DNA from 2 places in the Aquisalimonas asiatica genome. Region 2 is predicted to be linked to the other one. Evidence: predicted binding sites of a transcription regulator. Region 2 holds the regulator's gene; the other holds the start of a gene.
The links. The regulator FNR, encoded in region 2, switches genes on or off when oxygen is low (the NO sensors DNR and NnrR bind a similar motif). The targets are predictions, from matches to a motif close to TTGATNTANATCAA.
Positions count from the first base shown of each region.

Region 1 (4,409 bases), on a different contig from region 2:
GTGGCCGCAGCGTGACCAGGCGGATCGTGTCGCTCACCAGATAGCGATCGCTGAGCACGGTCAGTGGCGCACACGCGAGAATCGGATCGAGGTCCATGGTCAGGTCGGCGCCGAACGCCCACCTGGCCCAGGGCTGCCAGAGGCGGGTCAGCGCCCGCCGCCAGGGCCGTCGGGAGCCGGTGTACTCCAGCAGGCGGATCTCGCCATCCGGGCGGCAGACGCGGGCCATTTCCCGGAGCACGCGGACACGCTGCTCCGGGGGCATCACCAGCAGCACGAAGCTGCCGACGACGGCGTCGAAGGCGTCGCCGGCGAACCCGGTGTCGCCGAGATCCCCGGCCACCAGCTCCACCGGTACCGGTGCGCGGCGGGCACGCTGCTCCGCCCGCACCAGCATGGCCGGACTGAGGTCCACTGCCGTGACGGTACAACCCTGCGGGTAGAAGGCGAGGTTCTGCCCGGTACCGACACCCGCTTCCAGCACGTGGCCGCACAGTCCGGTGCACAACTCCCTGCGCAGGCGGCGGTACCGCAGCCACTCGAACGGCAGATCCACCAGATCGTACAGCGGCGCGATCCGGCGGTAGCGCGTCGACACGCCGGCCCCCCTGTCCTCTGGTGTATGCGCCACCGGCCTCAGCCCGCCAGCGGACGCGACGGCCCGAACCGCTCGTAATGGCGGCGCTCCGCGGGCACCCCCAGGGCGGCCAGCCCCTCGTCCACGGCGGTCATGAAGCCACCGGGGCCCACGAAATAGTACTGGGCCTCGGACGCGGGTGCGTACCGGGCCAGCAGTGAGCGATCCACGCGCCCGATGTGATCCGCGCCGGCATCGCTGCCCGCCTGCTCGTAGACGGTAACCGCGCGTATGCGGTCGGGGTGTCTGGCGCACAGGGCCCGCACGTCGTCGGCCAGCGCATGGTGGTCGGGGCTCAGGGCCGCGTGGATATAGACCACCTCACGCCCGTGCTCCAGGGCGTGGTGTGCGATGGGCAGCAGGGGCGTCTGCCCCACCCCGCCACTGACCAGCACCACCGGATCATCGCCGGGGACCAGCGTCAGCTCGCCGGCCGGGGGCAGCAGGTCCAGGGTGTCGCCCACATCCATGGATTCGTGCCAGTGGCGGCTGACGTAGCCATCCGGTTCGCGCTTGATGGAGACCCGGTAGCTGCGGCCGTTCGGGGGCGCGGACAGGCTGAAATGGCGGTAGACCGGCTCGCCGTCGATGACCAGCCGCATGCCGACGTACTGTCCCGGCTCGAAGTCCGCCACGGGTCCGCCGTCTTCCGGCTCCAGCTCGAACGACGTGATCACCTGGCTTTCCTCGCGCCGACGGGCCACCCGGAAGCGCCGCAGGCCGCGCCAGCCGCCGGTGCGGCTGGCGAACGCGCTGTAGTACTGCGCCTCGGCGGCAATGAGCAGATCGGCGAGCTCCTGGTAGAGGGCGCCCCAGGCGTCCGCCACCTCCGGTGTGACCGCATCACCGAGCTCCTGCGCCACCGCGGCAAGCAGGCACTCACCCACGATCGGGTACTGCTCTGGCTGGATGCCCAGGGAGACATGCTTGTGCACCGCCGTTGACAGTGCCTCGCTGGCCGCGCCCGGCGTCTTGCGCAGCTGCACATACGCCAGCACCGCCTGCGCCAGCGCCCGCGGCTGGTCGCCGCTGCCCTGGTGCTTCTGGTTGAAGAAGGCCATGACCTCGGGGTAGCGCTCGAACATCAGGGGGTAGAACCGCTGCGTGATCGCCTCCAGATGCTCGGCAACCACCGGCGCCGTCTGCTCAATGATCGCCTCTTGCGCGTCGGTCAACATCGTTCCTGCCTCATTCCGCGACTAAACATGTAGATCACACTCTACATTTATGGTGGCGGGTTTCGTCTTGATCGATGTCAAGGGAATAGCGGCGCTGGTGGGCCTGAAGGTCCACCCTACGCGGGCGACGCGCGCGCCTGTCCCGTCCCGCCGTGTTGATCTTCATCAAGGCCGCCGAGCCGGCCACCAACTAGCCTCCACGGACATGCTGCAGCTCGGAGGTCCCCATGGCCCACTCCCCGAACACCGACTGGTCGCCCGAGTCGGACGCCGTCCAGCGCGATCAGCGCGCCGCCTACGACAGCATGCGTGAACGGTGCCCGGTTGCATACAGCCGAATGATGGGCTGGACCCTGTTCCGCAACAGCGACGTCCGGCACGTCCTGCATGAACACGGGACGTTCAGCAACCGGGTGTCACAGCACCTGTCCGTGCCCAACGGCATGGACCCGCCCGTGCACACGGCCTACCGGCGCATTGTCGAGCCCTACTTCGACGAGGCCGCCATGGCTGCGTTCGAGCCCACTTGCCGCGCCATTGCCAGCGATCTCGCCGGGCAGCTTCACGCGCAGCGGGACGCGGACTTCATGCAGGCCTTCGCCCAGCCCTTCGCGGTCCGGATCCAGTGCGCGTTCCTGGGGTGGCCGGAGTCCTTCCATGAACCGTTGCTGCAGTGGACGCAGCGGAACCTGGAAGCCACGGGCGCGCAGGACCGTGATGCGCTCGCGGAGATCGCCGACACGTTCCGGGCGTACGTCTTTGCGATGATCGAACGGCGCCGGGAAGGCTCCCACGGCCCGGATGTCACCAGCCGGCTCATGGCAGAGCAGGTGGATGGCAAGCCGTTAACCGACGAGGAAATCGCATCCATTCTCCGCAACTGGACCATGGGAGAGGTCGGCACACTCGCGGCGGCACTGGGCATTCTCGTGCACGGAGTGGCCACCGATACAGATCTGCAGGCGCTGCTACGGGACAACCCCGAGCGCATCGAGGACGCGAACGAAGAGCTGCTGCGCCTCCACTGCCCGCTGGTCACCAACCGCCGCCGGGCCACAGCCGCGACGGATCTCCACGGCCGTGGCATCGAGGCGGGCGACACGCTGACGCTCAACTGGGTGGCGGCGAACCGTGACCCCGACGCCTTCGAGGCCGCGGAGCAGTTCCGCATCGACCGGGACCAGTCCGCGAACCTGGTCTGGGGCGCCGGCATCCACGTCTGCCCCGGCGCGCCGCTCGCCCGGCTGGAGATGCGCGTGGTGATGGAGGAACTGCTGGCCCACAGCGAGGACATCAGCCTGCGGCCGGACACTCTGCCCGACCTGGCCCGCTACCCGGGCAGCGGATATGCAACCCTTCCGGTGCACCTCCGCTGAGCCCGGCCATCACCCCCCTGGCGCGCGCGGTGCGGCCACGGCCAGGCACGACGCCCGGCTGCCGTGCCGCGCCAGGGTCGTGAACGCCTCCAGCTCCATCCCGGCGTCGCGGATCTGTGCCTTGAAGGCGTCTTCGTAGGTCACCCGGCCGAAGTCGATACTGGTGATCCGTCTCAACAGCGGCTTCAGGGTTTCCATGGTGCGGGAGGGCGTCTGCTGGATGGTCTGGGTGAAATAGACGCGGCCCCACGGCTTCAGCAGCGTGCAGCAGTGGCGCAGCGCCCGTTCGGGCTCCGGCAGCAGCATGAAGCTCGCGGAGAAGTACACCGCGTCGTACGGGCCACCGACGTGATCGTAGACGGACTCCAGCCGCACCGCGACCCGGTCCTGGAGGCGCGACCGCTGCAGCGCTCGCTGCGCCCGCGCGATGTAGTCGCCGTCGATATCGATCCCGGTCACGTGCAGACGCTTGTCCCGCACCAGCTCCGCGTTCGCCAGCAACGCGCCCGCCGTGCCGATGCCCACGTCCAGCAGCGCGGCATCGTCCGGCAGGCGCGCCAGCACCGCCGCGTACCACCGCGCGGTCAGCCTGAGGATCAGCGTGTCGTAGATGACGCTTCTGATGACGCTCTCCCGTGACTCAACTGTATCAACCTTGACTGACGGGGCTGGCCCCGCCGACCTGACACTCTACCCTACGCTCTACTCCGTTACCCCGGTCCGGTACCATGCGCCCATGATCAAGACAGAACGCGGTGCACTGGGATTGTCTGCGGCGATGGCACTGGCACTGGGCGTGCTGGGGCTGGTCATCGCCTTCGTCTCCGGCTCCCAGGCCATCATGCTGGATGGTCTGTTCAACGTCAGCTACTTCGTCATCGCCCTGGCCACGGTGCGGGTCGCGCGCCTGGCGGAGATGCCGGACAGCGGCACGTTTCCGTTCGGCTACGGCTATTTCGAATCGCTCATCAACGCCGGCAAGGGGCTGCTGATACTCGGTATTTCAGCGCTGGCGCTGGGCGACTCACTGATCGCCCTGGCCACCGGCGGACGGGAGGTGGCGGCGGGGCTCGCGATCACTTACGCGGCGATCGCCACCACCGCCTGCGGCGCCACGGCCATGACGCTCCGCCGCCTCGAAAAGCGGCTGGCGAGCCCGCTGGTCACCGCCGACGTGGGCAACTGGGCCGTGAACACCGCGGTCTCCGCCGCCGTACT
Region 1 is NZ_FOEG01000003.1:289,283-293,691, forward strand. It holds gene BMZ02_RS09185 (class I SAM-dependent methyltransferase) at 1-598, opposite strand, end outside; gene BMZ02_RS18990 (hypothetical protein) at 1-15, shown strand, start outside; gene hmpA (NO-inducible flavohemoprotein) at 637-1,812, opposite strand; gene BMZ02_RS09195 (cytochrome P450) at 2,043-3,191, shown strand; gene BMZ02_RS09200 (class I SAM-dependent methyltransferase) at 3,201-3,815, opposite strand; gene BMZ02_RS09205 (cation diffusion facilitator family transporter) at 3,928-4,409, shown strand, end outside.
Region 1: the regulator FNR is predicted to act here: its motif matches at 1,971-1,984, upstream of hmpA (NO-inducible flavohemoprotein).

Region 2 (4,409 bases):
CGTGGTGGATACGGTGCTGCTGATCAGCGCCCTGCTGCTGGTGTGGATCATCGCCCAGTACCCGTTCGTGCACGACTGGGTGACGGCCAAGGTCGTGGGGCTCGTGATCTACATCGCGCTGGGCATGGTGGCGCTCAAGCGCGGGCGCACGAAACAGACCAGGCTGACGGCCTGGATCGCGGCCATCGTGGTGTTCGCCTACATCATGCTGGTGGCGGTCACCAAGGACGTGCTGCCACTGATCGGCTGAGGCGCCGGTCAGTCGTCGTCCACGTCCTCTTCCACATCGTCCTCGTCGTCCTCCTCTTCGAGGATGTCCTCCACCCAGGTCAGGGCGGCGACGGACGATGGGAAACCGAGGGTGGGCACGCCGAGCAGCGCGACCTGGCGGATTTCATCGCCGGTGAAGCCTTCGTCCAGGGCGCGCCGGACGTGGGAGTGGGTCGCCCCCTCGCTGCCGAGGGCAATCGCCATGGCCAGTTTCACCAGACGACGATCCCGCTCGTCCAGCGGGCCGGCCTCTGCGCATGCGCGCCCGAGCCGGCTGTAGGCATCCCAGATTTCCGGGTAGTCTTCGGCGACATCACCGGCACCTGAGGGGAGTTCGTTTGCCATGATTCCAGTCCTCGTCAGTCGCGTCCGCAGGGAACGGTATAATGCCCCCTTGTCCGGCGGCCACGTCAAATCCCGTACAGTGTGAGGCAACCAGGGCACCATGACCAGCACCGCAACCATGCCGCGCTACCCCTACCAGTCACTCTGGCCGCAGACCTGCCGCCGGCCCATTGTCGGCTTCGCCGCCTGGAGTGGCACCGGAAAAACCACGCTTCTCGAGGCCGTCATCCCGCGTCTCCGCGAGGCCGGGCTGCGGCTGGCGCTGGTCAAGCACGCCCACCACGCCTTCGACGTGGACCACCCGGGCAAGGACAGCTACCAGCTCCGCAAGGCCGGGGCCGACCAGGTGCTCGTCACCTCCGGTCAACGCTGGGCACTGATGCGGGAGCGGCAGCAGGAACGGGACCCGGTGCTTGCGGAGGAGATCGCGCGCCTGGACCAGGACAGCGTCGACCTGCTGCTGGTGGAAGGATTCCGCAACGAGCGTTTCCCCAAGATCGAGCTGCTGCGCGAGACGGGACGGGACCGGCCGCCGCTGTTCCATGATGACGATGCCATCATCGCCGTGGCCACGGCCGACGACCAGCCGCTGGAGACCACGCTGCCAAGACTGTCCATGAACGACCCGGACGGCGTGGCGCGCTTCATCCTGCAGGAGATCGCGGGGGCACGATGACGGACCACGGCATTCGCCAGGCACTGGGCAGCACTCCCCTCTTCCGGCACCTCCCCGGCGAGGTGCTTGACGGCCTGGCAAAACGCGTCCGCCGGGTGCGTCACGACAGCGGTGACATTCTCTTCCACCAGGGCGACCCGGCACACCACTTCTTCCTGCTGGAGCAGGGTCTGATCAAGCTCGCGCGCAACAGCGCCGAGGGGCTGGAGAAGGTCGTGCACCTGGTACGCCCCGGCGAGACATTCGCCGAAGCGGTGATGTTCATGGACGCCCGCAACTATCCGGTCACCGCCCAGATTCTTGAGCCGGCCGAGGTCCTGAGCATCCCCAGCGACGACTACCGCACGCTGCTCCGGAACGACAGCGATGCCTGCATGGCCCTGCTGGCCGATCTGAGCATGCGACTGCACAGCCGGCTCGAGGATATCGACCAGCTGACGCTGCAACAGTCCCGCCCCCGGGTCGCCCGCTATCTGCTGACCCAGGCCAGCGCCAGCCTGCAACCCGGCGACCCCGTTCAACTCCCCGCCCCGAAGCACGTCATCGCATCACGCCTGTCCATGAGCCCGGAGACGCTCTCACGCATTCTCCACGAGCTGAACGCCCGCGGGGTGCTCGAGGTGCGACACCGGGAAGTGGTCGTACATGACCCGGACGGCCTTCGCGCGTTATCGTGACCACAGCGTGAAACAAGGCACCTCGTAGACCGAATCGTATGTGGAACCATGCAGAACGGTTACACTGGTGTTTACGACGCGAGATCAGACCCCCTATTCTTCGACCGGGACAAGAACAGGACACTGCAAGGATGTGGGAGGAGTCCTGATGGCTGAACAAACCATGAACCGCCCCAACATTCGCCAGATCCGGGAAGCGTGCCGCACCTGCAGCCTGAGTGACCTGTGCCTGCCCGTGGCGCTGGAAACCGAGGACGTGGACGCCCTCGACGGCATCGTCGAGCGCCGCAAGCCTCTCGCCCGGGGTGACGTCCTCTACCGCTCGGGCCGGCCGTTCGGCGCCATCTACGCGGTGCGCACCGGCGCCCTCAAGAGCATGACCATCTCCGAGGACGGCGAAGAGCAGATCACCGCCTTTCACCTGCCCGGCGAGCTGCTGGGGCTGGACGCCATCAGCTTCGGCGAACACCCCTCCACGGCTTCGGCGCTGGAGACCACCAGCATCTGCGAGATCCCGTTCGAGGAGCTTGAGACCCTCTCCGCGGACATCCCCGGCCTCAACCGGCAGTTGCTGCGGATCATGAGCAAGGAGATCTTCAACGAGCAGGAGATGCTTCACGCCCTGGCACGACGTACCGCCGAACAGCGCCTGGCGATCCTGCTCACCAGCCTGTCGGACCGTTTCGCCCGGCGCGGGCTGTCGTCCATCCGCTTCCGCCTGCCCATGTCCCGCCACGAACTGAGCAACTACCTCGGGCTGGCCCCGGAGACCACCAGCAGGCTGTTTCGGCGTTTCGTGGACAACGGCTGGATTACCGCCGATGGCCGCGAGATCTCGCTGATCGACTTCGACGCCCTCAAGGCGGTCACCGGCGGCGGCGCCAGCGCCATGGAGAAGAATGCCGGGCTGACCAAGCACTCTTGATCCGGATCAAGGCGGTTCGTCCCACCAGGATGGCAAGCTCCCCGGGGTCACCTCGGACGGGAGCGCACTATGGAACTGGTCTGCCCGGCAGGGAACACAACCGCCCTGCGCACCGCCATCGACAACGGTGCCGACACCATCTACACGGGGCTGAGTGACGCCACCAACGCGCGCCACTTTCCGGGGCTCAATTTCTCACCGGACCAGCTTGCCCAGGGCATCAGCGAGGCGCACAAACGCGGCGTACGGGTGCTGCTGGCGGTGAACACCTACGCGCAGCCGGGTGGCTGGGAGCGCTGGCGTTCGGCGGTGGATCAGGCGGCCGCCCTGGGGGTCGACGGCATCATCCTGGCCGATATCGGCCTGCTGGATTACGCCGCGCGAACCCACCCCAACCTGCCACGGCACCTGTCGGTGCAGGGGTCGGCGACCAGCGTCGAGGCACTGCGTTTCTATCACGAGTGCTTCGGCATCCGCCGCGCCGTCCTGCCACGGGTGCTCTCCCTCGCCCAGGTCCAGCAGATCGCCGCCGATGCCCCGGTGGAGCTTGAGGTCTTCGGCTTCGGTTCCCTGTGCATCATGGCCGAGGGGCGCTGCCTGCTCTCCTCCTACGCCACCGGGGAGTCGCCCAACACCGCCGGTGCCTGCTCCCCCGCCGGCCACGTGCGCTGGGACGAAACCGCGGACGGCACACTGAGCTCGCGCCTCAACGGTGTGCTCATCGACCGCTTCAAAGCCGGCGAGAAAGCGGGATACCCCACCCTGTGCAAGGGGCGCTTCACCGTGGCGGACCGCACCGACCACACCCTGGAGCCCCCCACCAGTTTGAACACCCTGGACCTGCTTCCGGCGCTCCACCGTGCCGGGATCACCGCCATCAAGCTGGAGGGGCGGCAGCGCAGCCCGGGCTACATCCGGCAGGTGGTGGCCGTCTGGCGCCAGGCCATCGACCGCTGCCTGGCCGCCCCCGACGCCTACACGCCGGAGCCCGGGGAGCAGGCGCGGCTGTCCGCGCTCTCCGAGGGGAGCCAGACCACACTTGGCGCCTACAGCCGCTCCTGGCAATGAGGAAGCCCACCATGACCGGCACCACGAAACCGCGTATCGCGATCGGCCCCTGCCAGTACTTCTGGCCACGGGCACACACCCTGGCGTTCTACGAGCGTATCGGCGCGAGCGCCGCGGACTGCGTCTATCTCGGCGAGACGGTCTGTGCCAAGCGCCGGGAGCTGCGCCCCGAGGACTGGATCGCCCTGGGACGGGAGCTGGCTGCCGCCGGCAAGGAGGTGGTGCTGTCCACCCTCACCCTCATCGAGGCCCGCTCGGAGATGGGCATGGTGCGCCGCATGTGTCGGAACGGCGAGTTCCTGGTGGAAGCCAACGACATGGCGGCGGTTCAGGTTCTCCGGGAGCAGGGGCTGCCGTTCACGGGCGGGCCCTTTCTGAACATCTACAACAGCCAGGCGCTGCTCACGCTGCGCGACCTCGGCATGACGCGCTGGGTGATGCCACTGGA
Region 2 is NZ_FOEG01000001.1:167,154-171,562, reverse strand. It holds gene BMZ02_RS00870 (SirB2 family protein) at 1-250, shown strand, start outside; gene BMZ02_RS00865 (carboxymuconolactone decarboxylase family protein) at 259-615, opposite strand; gene mobB (molybdopterin-guanine dinucleotide biosynthesis protein B) at 734-1,291, shown strand; gene BMZ02_RS00855 (Crp/Fnr family transcriptional regulator) at 1,288-1,968, shown strand; gene fnr (fumarate/nitrate reduction transcriptional regulator Fnr) at 2,117-2,893, shown strand; gene ubiU (ubiquinone anaerobic biosynthesis protein UbiU) at 2,963-3,961, shown strand; gene BMZ02_RS00840 (U32 family peptidase) at 3,973-4,409, shown strand, end outside.